Regions from separate parts of the Pseudalkalibacillus sp. NRS-1564 genome, predicted to be linked through region 1. Evidence: a T-box and tRNA genes for the amino acid it is inferred to sense, from the RefSeq annotation. Region 1 holds a T-box; the other regions hold tRNA genes.
What was found. A T-box is a leader RNA that pairs with one kind of tRNA and senses whether it is charged. The one in region 1 lies ahead of serS (serine--tRNA ligase), so its partner is inferred to be a tRNA-Ser.

Region 1 (7,079 bases):
AAAAGCGAAGACGAGCGTTTAGAAACGGCGCCTTCTCTATATCGCGGAAATAAATGCAGTTTTCGCGGGAAAACTAAAATATCGCAGAATTCGCTTACACCACAGGTCATTTCGCTTTTTTCTCAAAATAACTAGACATCGGATAGATCGTCACGCTTTGAAAAACAAGAGATAGCAACACAGCCCCAAACGTGAGAGAGATAAGCGTACTATCTCCTGAACCATACTCAGATTCCAAACTTAGAAGAAGTGCAACCGACATCGTTCCCCGTATGCCGGACCAGGTAACAAGCGAAATGTCTTTCCAATTAAATTCATTACGCCAGGCTGTAAATGATTTAATAATACCTGCAAGCACAAGGAAACGAACAACTACAGATGCGAGAAAGATCAATCCTGCAAATACCCAGTAGTTAAAATCAAGATAGTTTGTTGATTCAATCCCAATCAATAGAAAAATCAATGACAGAATACTTGGCTCAACAACTTCCCAGAAGCTATTAAGGTATTCTCTATAGTGTGATTCTTTAATAAAGCCATCAAGTTCATGTGAAAGCATGATTCCAGCTGCAACGACGGAGAGAACTCCTGACACACCAAGATTTTCTGCTACATAAAAACTTCCATAAGCGAGCACGATACTTAGCATCACCTGATATTGTCGCTGGTGTGTAAAAGAAATGGCTCGACAGACAATCCAACTAAATATCGCTCCGATCGCAATTCCTCCAATTGACACAAGAGCAAAGTCATAAATAAACGAGCTAATAGAAAAGCTCTCATCACCAAGATACATGCCAGCGAACACTGTAAAAAGAACGATACTCGTTCCATCGTTCACCATCGATTCACCTTCGACCACATCTGCTATTTTTGGATCTTTTGAAGCCTGCTTTAAAATCGAGACCACAGAGACGGGATCAGTGGGTGTAAGAATAGAAGCAATTAATAAAGCCCCAACAAATGATAATGGAAGTAACGGCCCGCTCATAATAAATAATAAACTACCGAGGAGAAGAGCACTCAATAGTAATCCCAGCGTGCTTAATGCGGCAATAATACCCGCGTGCTTTTTTAGATGAGCAAACGGAAACTGATACGCAGAAATAAAAAGAAGAGCAGGTAGAAACCATTCAAAGATAATGTCTTTCGTTATATGTACGGAGGTGAAGAACGGAAGAAAAGAAAGTCCTATTCCTAAACCTAATAAGACCAGAGGTGCAGGGAAGTTTTTTTGCTTTTTATCAATCGTATAAACTAAATAACCGATGAACAGTAAAATTAAGATCTGATTAGAATCCATGATTTCACTCCTTTGTATTAGTGTCATTCCCTACTCCATTTAGGCTTCAAACGGGCAGGCTTTATTTACCTCTAACTTGCTTCCTTTAACCCTGTCAACAGTTCGTGGTGTATGCTACAATAATCTTTGTCTATTCAAAGATAAGCAAGGTCTGCTATAGGAAACGACGGAGGAGGATACGTATGAACCAGACCCCATTTATTGCCGTCGAAGGCCCCATCGGAGTTGGAAAGACCTCCCTATCTCGAGCGATTGCTGCTCATTATCAATTTGAACTTTTTCAAGAAATCGTAGAAGAGAATCCCTTTCTCGGTAAGTTTTACGACAACATTGAAGAGTGGAGCTTCCAAACCGAGATGTTTTTTCTCAGCCATCGATACAAACAGTTAGAGGAAATGGAGAAGCATCATTTATCAAAACAGCTTCCCGTTATTTCCGATTACCACATCTTTAAGAATAAGATATTTGCCCAACAGACACTTAGTGACAAGCACTTTTCTAAATATATGAAGATTTATGACATTCTAACCGAAGGAATGCCCGAACCGAACGTCATTATCTATTTAAATGCTAGCCTTGAAACGCTGCTTAACCGTATTTCACAACGTGGAAGACAGATTGAAAAAAGCATCGATCCCGCTTACCTTGAGCGTCTTTCCTCTGACTATGAACGGTTTATGCAAGAATTTGAAGCACATCATCCTGATATTCCCGTGCTCCGTTTCAATGGTGATGAGATGGATTTTGTGTCCAATCAAGATGATTTACACACCATCTTCCAATCCCTCGAAAAAACATTGAAAGAAGGAGACCCTGTTAAATGAACCTCAGAGAAAAATACAACATCCCACAGGATGCCGTCATTACAATCGCTGGTACGGTAGGCGTCGGGAAGTCTACCATTACGAGCTCACTTGCTAACGCCTTACAATTTAGGACTTCTCTTGAAAAAGTAGATAACAATCCATATTTAGAGAAATTCTATAATGACTTCTCACGTTGGAGCTTTCACTTGCAAATTTATTTCCTTGCTGAGCGCTTTAAAGAACAGAAGAGAATGTTTGAATATGGTGGAGGATTTGTTCAGGATCGTTCCATTTATGAAGATACAGGCATCTTTGCAAAAATGCATTATGAAAAAGGAACAATGTCAGCTGTTGACTATGATACTTACACGAATCTGTTTCAGTCTATGGTGATGACGCCTTTCTTCCCCCATCCTGATTTAATGATCTATCTTGAAGGATCATTTGATGATGTCGTTGATCGCATTAAAGAGCGTGGCCGTCCGATGGAGCAGCAAACGCCAACTGCATATTGGGAAGAAATGTATGAGCGCTATACAAATTGGATTGACAGTTTCAATGCCTGTCCAATTCTCCGCTTAAATATCAATGAGTATGATCTAGTTAACGACCCATCCTCTGTTGAACTTATCTTAAAGCGTATTGAACAGAAATTTCAACAAATCCCTTCTTTAAGTAGATAATCTAAAAAAAGCTATCCGTTGGATAGCTTTTTTCTTATCGTAAAATATGAGTACATAGAAAAAACCGCTGTCGGCGATGACAGCGGTCGAAATATAATCTCCAAATTATATGCGCGTTGGTTATTAATTAGTAAATGGAGGAGGAAGAGGGATTCGAACCCCCGCGGGCGACTAAGCCCCTGTCGGTTTTCAAGACCGATCCCTTCAGCCAGACTTGGGTATTCCTCCGTGTGAAGAAGTTATTAACTAACTGCGACAAGTAATATAATATCATCGTCTTATAATAATGTCAACGATATCTCAAAACTTTTTTAAAAGAATTTGAATTACTTACTTATGTTGATCATTTCAGTTAAACCGCGCCGAAAATCAACACCCCTTACTATACACGATTATATCCTAAAAATAAAGAGCAGAGATGCCTCTGCTCTTTATCATTTTCTATTTAATGATTTCACGACCACCCATGTATGGACGCAGAACTTCAGGAACAATTACAGAGCCATCTTCTTGTTGATAGTTCTCTAAGATTGCAGCAACTGTTCTTCCGATTGCAAGACCAGATCCGTTTAACGTATGAAGGAATTCTGGCTTACCGTTCTTTTCTCGACGGAAGCGAATACCTGCGCGACGTGCCTGGAAGTCTTCAAAGTTACTGCAAGAAGAAATTTCACGATATGTGCCATAGCTTGGAATCCAAACTTCAATATCGTATTTCTTTGCTGCTGTAAATCCAAGATCACCTGTACACATGCTCATCACGCGGTAAGGCAGGTTCAACAGCTGTAGCACTTTCTCTGCGTGGCCAGTCAGCTTTTCAAGTTCATCATAAGAATCTTCAGGCTTAACGAAGCGAACAAGCTCTACTTTGTTAAACTGATGCTGACGAATCAGTCCACGTGTATCACGACCAGCAGAACCAGCTTCAGAACGGAAGCAAGCACTATATGCGGTGTAAGCAAGTGGAAGATCTTCTCCGTCCATAATTTCATCACGATGAAAATTTGTAACAGGAACTTCCGCTGTCGGAATTAAGAAATAGTCTTCTTCCCTAATTTTGAACGCATCTTCTTCAAATTTAGGTAACTGACCAGTCCCAGTCATGCTCTCACGGTTCACAAGGTAAGGAGGCAGAATCTCTTCATAGCCATGCTCTGATTCATGTAAGTCCATCATAAAGTTAATCAATGAACGTTCAAGACGAGCTCCAACACCTTTATAGAATGCGAAGCGACTACCCGTTACTTTTGCAGCACGTTCAAAGTTAATAATATTTAGATCAGTTGCGATGTCCCAGTGTGGCTTCGCTTCAAAAGCAAAATCATTTTTCTCTCCCCACGTACGGATTTCGATATTATCGTCTTCCGTCTCACCAACAGGTACACTGTCATGCGGAATGTTTGGAATTTGAAGAAGAATTTTCTCAAGCTCTGTCTCAACATTGCGAAGCTCTTCATCCATTGTTTTAATCTTATCGCCAACTTCACGCATTTCTTTAATAAGGTGATCAGCATCTTTCTTCTCACGTTTAAATGCTGCCACGTTTTTAGAAGCTTCATTCCGCTGTCCTTTTAACTGTTCTGTTTCAGCGATAAGGTCTCTTCTTCGCTGGTCAAGCTCTTCAAAACGATCAAGACCTACTAGATCTTCCCCACGCTTAGATAGCTTTACTTTTACTTCTTCAAAATTCTTACGCAAATACTTTAAATCGATCATGCTTTTTCCTCCTTTTTTAATGAACAATAAACGAGTTAACGGAAGGGATAGTGGTGTAGAGACGTGTATTTAAATACAAAAAAGCCCCCGTCCCCTATAAAGGGACGAGAGCTACCCGCGTTGCCACCCTGATTGCAGACGATTGTCTGCCTCTTAACAGAATAACGGTCTGCTCCGAGAAAGCCTACTTCATTCAGCATTCTACTCAAGGATGGATTCACAGGGTTCAATGATCGATTCGCACCACACATCGACTCTCTTGGCATTGAACATCTATTACTAATTCCCGTCAACGTTTTCGTTTATCATTCGTCTTATGCAGAAAAAGAATTCTCTTCTTCTTGGTACGTAATAATTTACACGAAAAATTACTCTGTTGCAAGTCCTTCTTTCTTAAACTCCAAAACCATATCAATAAACATCTGATGCATGCGATCATCATCTGTTAGTTCTGGATGGAAGGCACACGCAAGAAAACGTCCATGACGTGCAGCTACGATTTTTTCATTAAACGTAGCAAGCACTTCAACATCTTCTCCAACTTCTTCGATATACGGAGCTCGAATGAAGACACCGATAAAGTCATCTACTAATCCTTTAACAGGTAATGGCGCTTCAAAGCTTTCGCGCTGACGTCCGAATGCATTTCTTTTTGCTTTTACATCCATAACACCAATATGCGATCCGTCTACTCCTTCAATATGCTTTGAAAGCAGAATTAGCCCAGCACATGTACCGAAAATAGGCTTCTCAGCTGCAAAAGCTTTAAGTGGCTCTAAAAATCCATATTGATCAATTAATCGACGCATTGTCGTACTCTCTCCACCAGGTAGTACGAGGCCATCTAAATCCTTGAGTTGCTCTACTCGTTTCACAACAATGATTTCTGCTTCTTTTGTTTCAAGTGCTTTCACGTGTTCTCGGATTGCACCTTGCAGTCCAAGGACCCCAACTCTCACCATACTTCTCTCGACTCCTTCTCTTTATCTAAGTAAGAACCCCACCTTATGTTGCACAGGTGGGGAATCAATGTTTTACCAGCCGCGCTCTTGCATACGGTCTGATGGCTTAAGTGAAGAAATTTCAATACCTGGCATTGCGATACCAAGGTTCTTAGAAATATTCGCGATCAATTCATAATCCTGATAGTGAGTTGTTGCTTCCACAATAGCTTTAGCAAATTTCTCAGGATTATCCGATTTGAAAATTCCAGATCCAACGAAGACGCCGTCAGAACCAAGCTCCATCATTAGTGCTGCATCTGCAGGAGTTGCGATGCCACCAGCAGCAAAGTTAACAACTGGAAGACGTCCAAGCTCTTTAATTTGAAGAAGAAGCTCAAATGGCGCCTGAAGGTTTTTCGCTTCAGTCATCAGTTCGTCTTCAGACATGCTTGAAATTTTACGAATTTGGGATTGAATAAGACGCTGATGACGTACAGCTTCAACAACGTTTCCTGTTCCTGGTTCACCTTTCGTACGAAGCATTGCAGCACCTTCACCTACGCGGCGCAGTGCTTCACCAAGGTTACGCGCTCCACATACAAACGGAACAGTGTACTTGCGCTTATCAAGGTGGAATTCTTCGTCAACTGGAGTAAGAACTTCACTTTCATCAATGTAGTCAACGCCCATTGATTCAAGAACGCGTGCTTCTACAATATGACCAATACGGCATTTTGCCATTACTGGAATCGATACGGCATTCACAACGTCCTCTACGATTGTAGGGTCAGCCATACGCGCTACGCCGCCTGCTGCACGAATATCAGATGGCACTCGTTCTAGTGCCATTACTGCTACTGCACCAGCTTCTTCTGCAATCTTAGCTTGCTCTGCATTGACAACGTCCGTAATCACGCCGCCCTTTTGCATTTCAGCCATACCACGTTTTACACGATCTGTACCTGTTTGTTGATTCATCTATATTCCTCCCATATCTATACTTAGAAACGTCTTTGTTACACGACATCTATCAAACGCTTTTATTGTAACATTTTTTCATGACTTGTCCTATCACATGTGCAGTGATTTCATAAAAGATTTAGAAAAATACTCCTCGATGAACGCATCGAAGAGTATTTTTTCCAAGTATACTTGATATTATTAATTAAAACAGACCTTTCACAGCATCTGCTACGCTAGTCCATACACCAGAGAAGAAGCCACCAATCGCTCGCATAGTAAGTGTAAACCAACCTGCTTTTTCAACAGATTCAGTTGCTACAAGAGGTACTGAAGAACCCTTGTCACCTGTTATGTAACCGAAGTCTTCACCGGTTGATTTTAAGACGACTTTTCCAACTTGATCGCCTTCTTTAATTGGTGCAGTTAGTTCTCCATCTTCTGTTAGAAGAGATTGATCGTATTCATAGCTTAGTTTAAATGGTTCTTTCGTATTCGTCACTGTTACTGCATTGAAAGATTCTCCTGCAGCGACCCCAACTTCTTTCTCCTTACCTTTGACAACTTTAACCATGGAATTACCATCAGCTTTATCACCTTTAGTAACGATTGTTTGGGACTGGAATTGATCAAATCCATAGTTCAGAAGCTTAGCTGTTTCTTCAAA
Region 2 (7,079 bases), on a different contig from region 1:
CACCTGGCTCTAAATCACACACCTGCGCCATCATCATTGTGAGAAGCGCGTAGGAAGCGATATTGAAAGGCACCCCAAGGAACACATCAGCAGAACGTTGATAAAGCTGACAAGAAAGCTTCCCATCAGCAACGTAAAACTGGAAAAGACAGTGACATGGAGGTAAAGCCATATTATCGACTTCTGAAGGGTTCCATGCTGTTACAATCATTCTTCTTGAATTCGGGTTAGTTTTAATTTGCTCAACTACTTTTGCAATTTGATCAACGGTTGATCCGTCCGCGCCCGTCCACGAGCGCCATTGATGACCATAAACTGGACCAAGCTCACCATCTTCATCAGCCCATTCATTCCAGATGTGCACACCATTATCCTGAAGATACTTTACATTGGTGTCTCCATTTAAAAACCAAAGAAGCTCATGAATGATTGATCTTAAGTGAAGTTTTTTGGTAGTTAAAGCTGGAAAACCTTCTTGTAAATCAAACCTCATTTGATGTCCAAATACACTGACCGTCCCCGTTCCTGTCCGATCAGATTTCTTAGTTCCGTTATGTAAAATTTCTTCGCATAGCTGCAAATAAGTCTTCATCGTACTCCTCCTTCAATTCTCTAATGACCATTGTAACATGAAGAAAGATGAGAAGTAACTTGCGAATTGTATGTAAAAAACAGCCAAAAAGCACATTTTCCTTGGGCAAACATACTGTATAACAGAAATGTTGGAAAGGATGAAATAACCATGGCGAAAGGCGATAAATTGCCCAAACTGTTTCAAGACCCTGCTATTCAAAATTGGATGAACACCTTTGATGATTTCTTTAAAGAGCCATTTGCGAATCTTCTACCAGCTCAGTCGTTTCGGGTTGATCTTTATGAAACGGAGGATGCATTTATTGTTGAAGCAGAGTTACCTGGTATCACAAAGGAGCAAATTAAAGTGGAACCACTTGGAGATGGTCTCCGGATTTCCATTGAATCTAAAGAATTTCATGAGTCACGAAACGATAAACAAAAATATTACAAACAAGAACGATCCTATTCAAGTACTAGTCGCACCATTAAGCTTCCCTTTCACTTTTCCATGAAAAATGTGAAAGGAAAATACGAAAATGGTGTTCTAGAAATTAAAATACCCAAATCTGATCGCATACGTACCGATTCGAATTATATTAACATCGACTAAAAAAGCGCAGGGCCAAGGCCTGCGCTTTTTCTTCTTACATACTCCAGTCTATAAAGGCGTTTCCTTCAAGGAACCGCTCACAATCCATAGCCGCCATACACCCTGTGCCTGCTGCTGTGATCGCTTGACGGTAAGTGAAATCCTGTACATCTCCACATGCAAATACACCAGGGACATTCGTTTTTGTCGTTCCTGGTTCTACTTGAACGTAACCTTTATCATCCATATTAATTTTACCCGCGAGAAAATCAGTGTTTGGACGATGGCCAATCGCAACAAATATGCCATCTGTCTTAACGAACTCCTCTTCTCCCGTATCACTATTCTTTACTTTAATACCGCTCACTTTATTGTTTTCTGCTACAACCTCTAGCGGGGAAGCATTCAGCTTCCAGCTAATTTTATCATTAGAGCGAGCACGCTCCTGCATAATTTTTGATGCGCGAAGTTCTTTCCTCCTGTGAAGAACAGTAACTTCTGAAGCGAATTTCGTTAAGAAAGTCGCTTCTTCCATAGCTGAGTCTCCTCCACCAATCACAACGATTTTTTTACCACGGAAGAAAAAGCCGTCACACGTTGCACATGTACTCACACCTCGACCCATATTCTCTGATTCTCCTGGTATACCTAGAAGCTTTGCTGAAGCACCAGTCGAAATCAAAACAGACTCCGCCATAATATCCCCGAGAGTATCTGTTTTTAATTTAAAGGGACGCTCATTAAAATCAATATCCTTCACCCATCCTCGCTCAATTGTAGCGCCGAACCTAAGCGCCTGCTTCTTCATATTTTCCATCAATTCTGGACCGAGAACGCCATCTGGAAAACCGGGAAAGTTCTCAACATCTGTTGTTAACGTAAGCTGACCACCAGGTTCCGGTCCCTCAATGACGAGCGGCTCCATATTAGCCCTCGCAAGATAAATGGCTGCTGTTAAACCCGCTGGTCCTGTTCCTACAATAACTGCTTTATGCATAATGACCCTCCTCTATCGACTTCATTATGTTATTTTTCCTAATTATATAGAAATAAACCCTTCTCTTACAAATTATATGGGTATCCATCAATTTGTTTCTTGATCTTATGCAAATGGTTGTTCATTTTCACACCTTCTTGATAGAATAGAAACAGTCTTGTAATAGTAAGGAAAACCCGAGGTGAATAAAAGATGAATCCAATAGTTGAATTCTGCATGAGCAATCTTTCGAGCGGTTCACATAAAGCAATGGAAAAACTAGAAAAAGATACAGATCTTGATGTGCTCGAATATTCTTGTCTTGGTCACTGCACACTTTGTAGCCAGGATATTTACTGTCTCGTTAACGGCGAGCGCGTTACTGCCGAAACGCCCGATGAGCTAGTTGATAACGTCTACCAGTTCATCGAAGAAAATCCGATGTTTTAACCGAATTTGGACATACTAATAAGTGAATCCAATTAGAGGAGGAGCTTACATGAAAAATCGAAACGCGTATGATCCGAAAGCCGGTGTGCAAGGTGAAAAAGAAGGCGAAGACGCTCTTCTTATGAATAAAAAAAGAGGCCCGCAAAATGCGCGCCCTAAAAAAAGTAAAAGCCGCTTTATGCGGCTTTTTATTATGCTATGCGAAACCGAAAAGTAAACCAGAAGTCTTCATTGAGTGAGGTGCCGGTAGCAATAATATGCTGCTCTCCTTCATCATCAAGCGTAATCCAGCTATGATGCTCATCTTTATAAACTGGATAGAAATGACCTTCCTTAAATAATTTACGATTCAATACACTTTCTGAGCCGGTTAAAGGCTCTTCTTCGAAAACATCTCTAATACATTGTACAAGTTCCATCTATGTTGTGATCCTCCCTTAATCTCCAACCAAAAACACCCCGCGCACCTCTCTTACGAGAGCCACTTAGGCGGAGTGTTTTTATCCCAATAAATCTTACCTACTTCATAATGTTCTTCAAAATCATCATTCGCTGCATGGTAATGAAAATTAAACCAATAGCCATCTTGTGGGGGATGATCTCTTCTCACATGAAAACGCAATAAGTCTTCCCCACTCTGTTGATTATATACATGAAGAATACGTTCTCCGTATCCACCAGAAGGGTTGTCCGTCAAACGAAGTGACCTTAATGTATCCTCATCCAGATTTTCCACTGAGGTAGCGATCGCTTCTGTCATTTTAGGTACAATTGCATCTCGATACTCGTTACCGACTCGAGTTGAGATCGTTTCACCGAATTTTGTTAGCCCGAGTTGCTCGGATTGATTGCTTGCATAGCTTACAAAATGCGTCAGGAGTTCAGAAGAAGAAGCGTCCTGAGCTATGATGGGCCAATCATACTGATCAACAAGAGGCTCTATCGCCTTATCAGGCTCGTCCCTCGGCTCAATAAGAAGATGGTTTTCTTCTTGATAATTTTCTGATGACTCTGTTTTGTCATCTGCTAGATATCCAGTAGGAACCACAGTTCCAAGCGTAATAACAGCAACAAATGCTACAAATAACTTTCTCATCCAAAGAGGGAATTTCATTATGTGCACCTGACTTTCGAAGATCAATAGTTAGTATCATTCTCGCATGATCTTCTCAAAAAAGCCAGAAGTTTAGACGATTTTTCATTAATTTTCATTTGGCTATGGTAACGAAGCTTTTCATTCAAAAAGGCTCTTTTTTAAAAGATTGTTGCTTTCGAAACAATTGTTGAATTAAACACTAAACTTCGCTGATTGGAGCGGAAGGATGCTAACCGCCTGCCCCGCGAAAAACGAGCATCCCTGAGCGAAAATTCACCCACTATAGCAACAATGGCTACGAAAGAGCCTTTAAAAAAGAGCGCTTCATGTAAGCGCTCCATCTATTAACAAGTAAACATATCAATTCTTCTCAGACTTATGCCTGTATACACCCACCTTCTACCGGTCCAGCGAAACCCTGAAACAGAAGTACGCCCTACATAAACTGGCCAAAACCAAAATGAATTGCCGCCTCTCATCCAAATATAAGTAAACCGATACATACACCTTCTAATGGATCCCGGATCTACAGCAAATGTTCCAGCTTGTGCTGACTGTGGTCTAGGAGGCGGTGATGCTGGTGGGCTCGATGTTGGAGCTACGGGTTGCTGACGGTAGGCATCTGTGTTGTCATAATGATAAGCAATGTGCTCATGTTCTTCATAATACATTCGGTCCATCCCCTCTCTTATACAGTCACTGTATGCTGTATTCTGATGAGACGTACCGAATTGAAAACAACAAAAAAGCATCTCTTTGAGTATGCTTGAGTCAAAAAGTCTATGGAAATTTAGTTGGTGACCCGTACGGGAATCGAACCCGTGATACCGCCGTGAAAGGGCGGTGTCTTAACCGCTTGACCAACGGGCCAAAAAAATGGAGCGGGTGATGGGGATCGAACCCACGACATCAGCTTGGAAGGCTGAGGTTTTACCACTAAACTACACCCGCAAAGATGGAGGAGGAAGAGGGATTCGAACCCCCGCGGGCGACTAAGCCCCTGTCGGTTTTCAAGACCGATCCCTTCAGCCAGACTTGGGTATTCCTCCAAAAACATGAAAATATATATGGTGGAGCCTAGCGGGATCGAACCGCTGACCTCCTGCGTGCAAGGCAGGCGCTCTCCCAGCTGAGCTAAGGCCCCAATATGGTGCGCCCGAGAGAAGTCGAATCCCTAACCTTCTGATCCGTAGTCAGACGCTCTATCCAATTGAGCTACGGGCGCATATTCTATGGTGCGGGTGAAGGGACTTGAACCCCCACGTCGTAAGACACTAGATCCTAAGTCTAGCGCGTCTGCCAATTCCGCCACACCCGCATGTGTGGTGCCGGCCAGAGGACTTGAACCCCCAACCTACTGATTACAAGTCAGTTGCTCTACCAATTGAGCTAGGCCGGCATAATTTAATGAAAGTCATCAAAAATAAATGGTGGAGGATGACGGGCTCGAACCGCCGACCCTCTGCTTGTAAGGCAGATGCTCTCCCAGCTGAGCTAATCCTCCATTAAACAGCGACTTCATTATTATACAATATCTTCTTTTGCCTCGTCAACACTTTTTTCAATGTGTTTTTTCAAGGACAAGACCTATCTTATCACCGACCCCAAAAAAACACAACCCTTTTTCACAAAAAAATTATTCCCCATAGTTAAGCACTCTATTTTTGACATAGAAAAAAAGCAGGGAGCGCTCTCCCCTGCTTATACTGGCGTTTGAATAAGTGGTTTTTTCTTTTTATTTTGGCGGAGTATTGGTCTTTTTTTAGTCACCATTTCAGAATCATATTTTCGGTACTCTTTCATGTCGGTTGATTCCCGCAAAAGCTGATCTTCAACATAGTGACGCTTTCTTTTCAAAAAAACCCCTCCTCATAAGTAATAATTCTCAATACCCTATTTTTCTGTTGTTAAACCCGATTCTTTTTCACCATCGATCTATCGGCAAAAGTTACAGGTAACACATAATTTATTCACTTAGAGCGCAATTATGCTCCATCAAAATTAAATTGGTAATAATTTTCCTGATCTTCTCCTGACCTCTCAACGAAAGTAACTTCTCCATTTTGTGAAACCATAATAACAGTTTGCGCCCTCGTTCCGTAATGATCCGACTTAATAAAAACGGGTGAAAGCATCCTTTCCCATTCAATCGGCACGCCTGTCTGTGGTAATAAATAATCAGGTGCAGGCTCAGCATGAGAAAGCATTTCAAAAAGACGATTTTGATCGAGGTTCTTTTCTGCACTTAAATAGTGTTTTAATTCTTCTTTAAGCTGCTCAACTTTTGGCCAGCTCGTATTCAGTAAGTGATTACTTACAGCGTGAACACCGTTCTCTAGTTTTGAAATTTGATCCTGCCGGTTTGAATAATAATAAAGGCTCTTAAAATCTCCTATGATTAAATTAAATCCATTGTACTGATCTTTCTTTTGTCGAACCATTTCTAGGTATGATAATGGGGATTGATGATCACGTAAGTAATCGGCCGTTAGATCACCCCTTGATAGACTTTTAGGCTGCTCATTCGCTTCTCGATAATTCGTAAGGGCTGCAATTCTTCCGTTTGTTGTAACCCCTAGCCATGTTCCCATAGCCTTTAAATCACGCCCCGCAAGTAGTTCTGGTACATCTTCCCAATAGTTCGCAGGTTTTGTTGGACGCTCGTAGAATTCATCTCGGTTGGCTACGAGTATAAATGGGTATGTAGGATGAACATTTTGAGCTACAGCAATTAAGCACATCTTAACGCGCCTCCTCTCTTGTTTCACTGTAAGAAAAAACGCAGCGTTAGCCGCTGCGTTACGATTGGATCATACGAACTTCTTCTTCACATGCAGAAGAACAATAATGGTTATACTCATCTTTGCAAGAATCACAGACGATGTGAAGCTTGTCACACTGTACATTAGCACAATTGATATAAGTATCTGCTGGCTCCTCACAATGATAGCATTTCCCTACAACTGTATCTTCATCGGTACGGTTTACATTAACAGCAAGACGATCATCAAATACAAAGCACTTGCCATCAAAATATTTCCCCTGTACCTCCGGGTCTTTACCATACGTTACAATTCCTCCATGAAGCTGTGAAACGTCGGAAAAACCTTTTTTCATTAAGTAACCAGAAAATTTCTCACAGCGAATTCCACCTGTACAATAAGTTAGTACTTTCTTATCTTTTTGGTCCGAAAGATTTTGTTCAATCCAGTCTGGAAGATCACGAAAAGCCTTTATATCAGGACGAATTGCATTGCGAAAATGACCAATATCGTACTCATAATCATTTCGTGCATCGATAACAATTACATCATCATCTTCTAATGCTTCCATAAATTCCTTTGGCTCAAGATAATTCCCGGTTATTTCTTTCGGGTTTACATCTTCCTCAA
Region 3 (7,079 bases), on a different contig from region 1:
TAAGCGCAAATTCAGGGTTATTATCAACCAGAACTCGCCCATAACGGTCATACATTTTCCCACGAGGTGCTGTTGATTCTGCTGTAACATTCTCAGTTTGCTCAGAAACACGCTCGTATTCTTCACCGTTTACAATCTGTATAACGCCCAGTCGAAGAATTAATATAGAAAACAAAAGGAATACAGATAAAAATAATATATTTAGCCTTAAAGGCACATGATTTTTCTTTTTCTTCGTGTTCACGATAGACTCCCTTCCCTTAAACAAATATAGACACCTGTTCCAGACAGGTGTCTCTGCTCTCTCTTCTACTTACTATACTTAGTGATATAAAAAAAGTAAAGGGTCTAATGAGCTATTGTACGGTGTCAGGAGAAGGGTTTGGGGGATGGGGAGCTTGAAGTTTTCTTACAAATAAGTAAATAAACGAATGGCCAGCACCAACAATTAATAATAAAATCGGAATGCTCGTTTCATCGTCGAATAACGCTACTGTTATTAAGAATAAAAGAACGGAAACAATTCGTCCTAAGTTTAAGTATACCTCTCGAACGACAATATACTCAATCCGCATTTCAACTGCATTCCAAGCCTTACCGATCACATCGTACGTAAGCGAAATGTAGGGGACAAGTAAAAGTGGATAAGCAAGAGAAATACAAACACCATACATTAACAACCGGGCAAACGTTAGGTCGGATACAAGTAAAAAAACCGAAGCGTAAAGAATAAGTCCGCCATATAAAATAGCCTTCTTACGATATCGCGGTTTAATCAATCTCGTCGCCAAATAATAAGCTAAAAACGATACTCCTGAATTAACAAGTCCAAAAGTACCAATTGCAAGCTCACTTTCCGTCGTAATAAAAACTAGGACAACGATAATGAAAATAAAGGTACCTTCTCTTATACCTTGAAAAAAATGCGCGTGTAAAATGTTAAGCCAATCTGTATTCGCTTTTCTTTCTTGAAAAACACGTGTAAATGAAAAAGTCCCTTTGGCAGAACGACGTTCGAGAAAGAAACTTAAGATTACAGCTGCGAAAAACAAAGCAAGTGAGACGGCAAATATTACTTTGTACCCCGTGAATGCTTCTAGACTTGAAATAATAACACCAGCAAATATTGGCCCAATCATCCCAGCGAAAGATGTAATTAAACCAAGGAATCCATTAAAGAAATCCCTTGTGTCCGGTTCTGTAATTTCGAATGTTAGCACATTAAATGCAAGCCAATAAAAGCCAAACCCTATTCCGAGTAAAGCGCCCAGTAAGATAAGCAAATGACTAGCGTTCTGACCAAGAAAAAGCACTGTTATATAGAAAAGAGCGAGAAAAATCACTCCAATCCGCAATACAATAACTCTATCCATTTTTTTAGCCCATCTACCTGCGAGAATAAAGGTAAGCGGCTGACTTATAACCGCAGCAAGGTTGTATATACCTATATCCGCAAAATCACCAGACTGCTTCCACAAGTAAACATTTACGAACGTATTTGAGAGCGCAATACTCAGCGCGTATAAACCACCGATTGTAAGTAATAACAACAAATCTTTTGTTACCTCTATCTCACCAATCATATGTTTTATAACTTTCATAACAAACTCCCCTTTTTTCATCCACCCTTATTTTGACTTAAATTCTGTTCGTTATGCGGATGAAACAAAAAGGATAAACTGTTTTTGAAAGGGGACTGGGTATGTATTACTTTCTATATCGGACAGACTACATTTCTGAAAACAGTCAAATCCAACTACTTCAAAGCGTTCAACATCTTATAGGAGATGATGAACACTCGTTCTTTATTTATAGGATGAGGCACTATCTTCAAATCCAATATCGAATTGATCTCATCTCTTTAACCATCACAGATCATCAAGTTCTGATTTGTACACCTCATGATTTTGAAACTGGCTGTGATTTTACAGATTTTATAATAAATTTCATGCTACACCATTTAGGAACAATTTATACCTTAATCGAACCATAATAGAAAAACCCCCAACATAAATGTCGGGGGTTTTGAAAGCTTGGTAAATTATTTAGCTGCTTCGTAACGCTTTGCAACTTCATCCCAGTTAACTACATTCCAGAATGCAGCGATATAATCAGGACGTTTGTTTTGATACTTAAGATAATAAGCATGCTCCCAAACATCTAGCCCAAGAATTGGTGTAACACCTTCCATTACTGGAGTATCTTGGTTTGGAGTGCTTGTTACTTCAAGTTCTCCACCTTTTACTACTAGCCAAGCCCAGCCTGAGCCAAAACGACCAGCTGCAGCATTAGCAAATTCTTCTTTGAAGCTTTCAAAGCTACCAAATTTCTTTTTAAGTGCTTCGCTTAGATCACCTGATGGTTCGCCGCCACCGTTAGGGCTTAGCAATTGCCAGAAAAGTGAGTGGTTAGCGTGCCCGCCACCATTGTTTCGAACAGCAGTGCGAATGCCTTCAGGAAGTGCGTCAAGGTTGCCAAGAAGATCTTCAAGGCTCTTAGATGCATGCTCCTCATGACCTTCTAGTGCACCATTTAATTTTGTTACATATGCGTTATGGTGCTTGTCGTGGTGGATCTTCATTGTTTCTTCGTCGATGTGTGGTTCTAGTGCATTGTAGTCGTAAGGTAGTTCTGGTAGTTCAAATTTAGCCATTGTGAATCTCCTCCTTAAATATAGTATGTAACTTGCTGTTAGGGTAGCGTTAGCCACCACTTGAACATGATGTCGTCACAAGTTTACACTAGCAGAATTGTCATGCGTTTTCAAATAATAAACCTTTGAATTTCCGCAACACAGATAAAGTTTCCCCTCAGTATATGGAATTAAACATCTTAAAAGAAAAAATCGAGAATTAACATCGTAATAACATACATAAAACATAAAAAAACTCGTCATTATTTGACGAGTGGGATCTTTATTGAGTGGTGGCTCCGGACGGAATCGAACCGCCGACACGAGGATTTTCAGTCCTCTGCTCTACCGACTGAGCTACAGAGCCGAATCATGTTATCAGTATTAATTTTAATTAGTATGTAGTTTGCATTTACATTCAAAATAATTTGGAGTTGCTATGAGCTTAGGTTGCCCCTAGAGCACTCCATTTAAATTCTAACAAAGAAGTATGTTCGACGTAGTAAGAATTTTATTTTGGTTGCGGGGGCAGGATTTGAACCCGCGACCTTTGGGTTATGAGCCCAACGAGCTACCGAACTGCTCCACCCCGCGATGATGTAAAAGAACCTAATTTGCATCCATTTTTTAGAAAGCTAACTTTTAGAAAATGGAGGAGGAAGAGGGATTCGAACCCCCGCGGGCGACTAAGCCCCTGTCGGTTTTCAAGACCGATCCCTTCAGCCAGACTTGGGTATTCCTCCGATATGCATTTGGTGGACCCTGCAGGACTCGAACCTGCGACCGGACGGTTATGAGCCGTCAGCTCTAACCAGCTGAGCTAAGGGTCCTTATGTAATAAGTGGGGCGGCTGATGGGAATTGAACCCACGAATGCCGGAATCACAATCCGGTGCGTTAACCACTTCGTCACAACCGCCATGTTGTATCGTTGAAATATATGGTAGCGGCGGAGGGGATCGAACCCCCGACCTCACGGGTATGAACCGTACGCTCTAGCCAGCTGAGCTACACCGCCATATGGCTCCACAGGTAGGATTCGAACCTACGACCGATCGGTTAACAGCCGATAGCTCTACCACTGAGCTACTGTGGAATATTTCTTAACGACAAGAACTAATATATCATATGGATAAAGAAAGAGTCAATAAGTTTTTCAAATTTAATTGAATTAATCTTAATTTCAATTATGAAAATACTATATCACGCTTTCATTTTGTCATCAAGAACTTATAGGACATACACTAGGAACACAACCACCATAATCGTTTGGAGTAATCCTTTCATAACAGCTCCACCAAGAAAACCAAGCAATGAACCTACACCTACTTGAACAGATTCTTTAAAAGCTTTTCGATGAATAACTAGTTCAGCTAAGATAGCCCCGATAAATGGTCCAAGGATGATCCCTGCAAACGGAATGACAAATGGGCCAACAAGTAAACCAATTGTACTCCCCCATATCGCCGCCTTTGACCCTCCATACTTCTTCACGCCAAATAAATTACTAGCATAGTCCACAACAAATAATAGCATCGTCAGCAGAACTTCAACAATCCAAAAGGAAATAGTCATTGAACCAAAATCAAAAAACACCCCATACAGGATAAACCCAACATAAATAAATAGTACGGCTGGAATAATTGGATAAATCAATCCCACAAATGCAATGATGAATGACGCAATGATCAGGCACCATAATAGAATATCCACGCTTTTAACCTCCCTTCAACTTGACTCTATTTTAGCGGAGATGTCACTTTTCTTCTATATAATGATAAAAAGAAGCAGAGGCATCCCTCTGCTTCCCACATTTATTCTTCTCCAATGACGGCTTCTGCAATATTAACCGCATGGTCACCAATACGCTCAAGGTTACTGATGATATCAACAAAAACAATTCCAGCACTTCCAGTACATTCACCCTCATTTAGACGAAGGATATGCTGCTTACGAAGCGTTCTTTCCATTTTGTCGATCTTATCTTCTAGCTTAACAACTTCCTGCGCCTTAGCTACATCCCATTTATCAAGTGCATCAAAGGCTTCATTGAGTGCAGAAAGAGTCAGATTAAACATTTCATCAAGGTCTTTCATAGCAACGTCAGTCATCTTCACTTTATTGCTTATTTGATAATCAACCAACTCAACAATATTCTCCATATGATCGCCAATACGCTCGATATCACGAACTGAGTCCATTAGCATACCGTGTCGTGTCGACTCATCTCCAGACAGAGAAGTTGCTGATAATTGGATAAGGTAATCTGTAATTTTATTATCCAGGTTGTTAATAGCTTCTTCATACTGAGCGGTTTTTTCAGCGCTCTTCTGACTCTTAGATGTTAAATAATTTGATGCTTCTTTAACACCCTTATAAGCAAATCCGCTCATTCGAATCACTTCTTCTTTAGCTTGTCCTAATGCAACAGATGGAGAGCGTTCGATAAATACTGGATCAAGGTGTTTTGGCTTATATTCAATCGTTGCATCATCACCAGGAATAATTTTTGTAACGAGATAGGCAAGTCCGGCAATGAATGGGAACTGGATAACAGTATTTGTAATGTTAAAGATCCCGTGTCCGAATGCAATCGTCATTTCCGGTGTTAAGTTTAATACATCTCTTAAGTATTCAATAAACGGCGTATAGGCGAATAAGAATATTAGGAAAAGCGCCGTTCCAATTAAATTGAAAATAACGTGAGTCAGTGCTGTACGTCTAGCGGCAACGGATGCACCGATAGAAGCAAGAACTGCGGTAATCGTTGTACCGATATTATCTCCAAACAGAACTGGTAATGCAGCTTGAATATCCATTGCGTTCTGTGAATAAAGACCTTGCAATACACCAATTGTCGCACTGGAACTTTGTACAATGACAGTAAATACTGTACCGATCACAACGCCTAACAGTGGGTTCGAGCTCATGCTTACTGTTAATTCTTGGAAAGCCTCAAGGCTACGAAGTGGTTTCATTCCCGTACTCATTAATTCAAGTCCAAAGAACAACGCACCAAATCCGAAGACGATTTGACCAGCGTAGTTAATTTTCTTGTTTTTAAAGAAGAAAATTAACAAAGAACCGATGGCTATAATTGGAAGTGCGTAATCTTTAATAGGAAAACCAATAATAAATGCTGTAACAGTTGTACCAATGTTCGCACCCATTACAACGCCAATTGCTTGCTTCAGAGTCATAAATCCTGCGTTAACAAGACCGACTGTTAAAACCGTTGTTCCTGAACTACTTTGTATGAGAATAGTTACAATGACCCCAGCGAGCACACCCATAAACGGGTTAGTCGTAAAACGATCGAGAATGTCTCTTAATCGATCACCTGCTGATCGTTGAAGGCCGTCTCCCATATACTTTAGTCCAAACAGGAAAATACCAAGACCTCCCACAAACTGAAAGATCATCTCCTGAACGTTGAGTTCCATCATTTCAACCCCTTGCACTTACGTTTTATTTTTTTCGACAATACTCAACAAAGTCCCTTGTCTATTATCTACATCGCTCCCCCCTTTGTAAAGAGTTAATATAGATTTGTAAAGATATTATGCTGAAAACAAATTTATTTCAATAAAGTTTCACCAAGAATACTGTTCCCTTCTCTCTATATAAGATAAACTGATTGGGTGGAGAAACGCTCCACATTTAGAAAGGAGATTATTAATTTGAACGTTTTTAAACAACTTTACTACAGCTTATTTTCCCCTAAGATGATGGCCAGATTCCGTTTTCAAAAGCTAGGCAAGCCAATATTGTACGTGTTTTTACTTATGTTCCTTTCTTCTGTGCCAGTAGGAATTATGACGGCTCTATCCTTTACAAACGCTTATGAGGATCTCAAAACACATATGTCAGATCTACCAGAATTCACTTTAGAGGACGGATCTTTAACAAGTGAACAGTCTGAACCGCTTATTCGACAAAATGATGAAAATACTTTTATTTTTGATGCGACAGACCAGACAAAGCCTGATGATGTTGATCAATATGATTCCGTTATCGCATTCCTAAAAGATCGTGTAATCGTTGTAGATAGCGGTGCTAGACAGGAGTTTAATTACAGTAACTTTAGTTCGATGACTTTCACGAAGCAAGATGTTAATGAGCTAAGTAATAATCTGGACAACCTGCTCCCTATCTTTATTCCGTTACTGATATTCGTTATCTATTTGTTTCAAACCGGCCTTAAGTTTATAGGAGTTACCGTACTAGCTACAATTGGACTACTATTGAGAAGTATTACCGGAAGAAAAGCTTCTTATAAACAACTTTGGGTCTTATCTGTTTATTCAGTAACAATTCCAACGCTCTTCTTTGCGATTATGGCACTCATTAAAACAGCAGTCCCTTTAGGATTCCTACTTTATTGGATTGTGGCCATCATGCTACTTTATCTTACGATTAAAGAAATCCCGTTACCAAAAAAACGTGTA

Region 2: it has a tRNA-Ser gene. The T-box ahead of serS (serine--tRNA ligase) is inferred to sense a tRNA for this amino acid. The anticodon was not compared.
Region 3: it has a tRNA-Ser gene. The T-box ahead of serS (serine--tRNA ligase) is inferred to sense a tRNA for this amino acid. The anticodon was not compared.

What each region holds. Positions count from the first base shown of each region.
Region 1 is NZ_JBITPM010000013.1:23,543-30,621, forward strand. It holds gene ACIFPW_RS07085 (cation:proton antiporter) at 107-1,303, opposite strand; gene ACIFPW_RS07090 (deoxynucleoside kinase) at 1,486-2,127, shown strand; gene ACIFPW_RS07095 (deoxynucleoside kinase) at 2,124-2,792, shown strand; tRNA gene ACIFPW_RS07100 (tRNA-Ser) at 2,928-3,020, opposite strand; gene serS (serine--tRNA ligase) at 3,234-4,508, opposite strand; T-box leader at 4,606-4,810, opposite strand; gene pdxT (pyridoxal 5'-phosphate synthase glutaminase subunit PdxT) at 4,877-5,470, opposite strand; gene pdxS (pyridoxal 5'-phosphate synthase lyase subunit PdxS) at 5,543-6,430, opposite strand; gene ACIFPW_RS07120 (D-alanyl-D-alanine carboxypeptidase family protein) at 6,618-7,079, opposite strand, start outside.
Region 2 is NZ_JBITPM010000039.1:45,880-52,958, reverse strand. It holds gene ACIFPW_RS17905 (thymidylate synthase) at 1-592, opposite strand, end outside; gene ACIFPW_RS17900 (Hsp20/alpha crystallin family protein) at 743-1,186, shown strand; gene trxB (thioredoxin-disulfide reductase) at 1,221-2,162, opposite strand; gene ACIFPW_RS17890 (YuzB family protein) at 2,355-2,591, shown strand; gene ACIFPW_RS17885 (hypothetical protein) at 2,641-2,808, shown strand; gene ACIFPW_RS17880 (hypothetical protein) at 2,783-3,010, opposite strand; gene ACIFPW_RS17875 (YpjP family protein) at 3,064-3,705, opposite strand; gene ACIFPW_RS17870 (transporter) at 4,032-4,358, opposite strand; tRNA gene ACIFPW_RS17865 (tRNA-Glu) at 4,483-4,557, opposite strand; tRNA gene ACIFPW_RS17860 (tRNA-Gly) at 4,565-4,638, opposite strand; tRNA gene ACIFPW_RS17855 (tRNA-Ser) at 4,644-4,736, opposite strand; tRNA gene ACIFPW_RS17850 (tRNA-Ala) at 4,756-4,831, opposite strand; tRNA gene ACIFPW_RS17845 (tRNA-Arg) at 4,836-4,912, opposite strand; tRNA gene ACIFPW_RS17840 (tRNA-Leu) at 4,921-5,005, opposite strand; tRNA gene ACIFPW_RS17835 (tRNA-Thr) at 5,011-5,086, opposite strand; tRNA gene ACIFPW_RS17830 (tRNA-Val) at 5,116-5,191, opposite strand; gene ACIFPW_RS17825 (hypothetical protein) at 5,389-5,544, opposite strand; gene ACIFPW_RS17820 (NRDE family protein) at 5,673-6,428, opposite strand; gene ACIFPW_RS17815 (rhodanese-related sulfurtransferase) at 6,487-7,079, opposite strand, start outside.
Region 3 is NZ_JBITPM010000019.1:260,071-267,149, reverse strand. It holds gene ACIFPW_RS11365 (peptidoglycan D,D-transpeptidase FtsI family protein) at 1-244, opposite strand, end outside; gene ACIFPW_RS11360 (MFS transporter) at 357-1,601, opposite strand; gene ACIFPW_RS11355 (hypothetical protein) at 1,703-1,993, shown strand; gene ACIFPW_RS11350 (superoxide dismutase) at 2,042-2,653, opposite strand; tRNA gene ACIFPW_RS11345 (tRNA-Phe) at 2,924-2,999, opposite strand; tRNA gene ACIFPW_RS11340 (tRNA-Met) at 3,150-3,226, opposite strand; tRNA gene ACIFPW_RS11335 (tRNA-Ser) at 3,283-3,375, opposite strand; tRNA gene ACIFPW_RS11330 (tRNA-Ile) at 3,386-3,462, opposite strand; tRNA gene ACIFPW_RS11325 (tRNA-His) at 3,475-3,550, opposite strand; tRNA gene ACIFPW_RS11320 (tRNA-Met) at 3,573-3,649, opposite strand; tRNA gene ACIFPW_RS11315 (tRNA-Asn) at 3,653-3,727, opposite strand; gene ACIFPW_RS11310 (DUF456 domain-containing protein) at 3,862-4,344, opposite strand; gene ACIFPW_RS11305 (Na/Pi cotransporter family protein) at 4,446-6,074, opposite strand; gene ACIFPW_RS11300 (DUF1189 domain-containing protein) at 6,312-7,079, shown strand, end outside.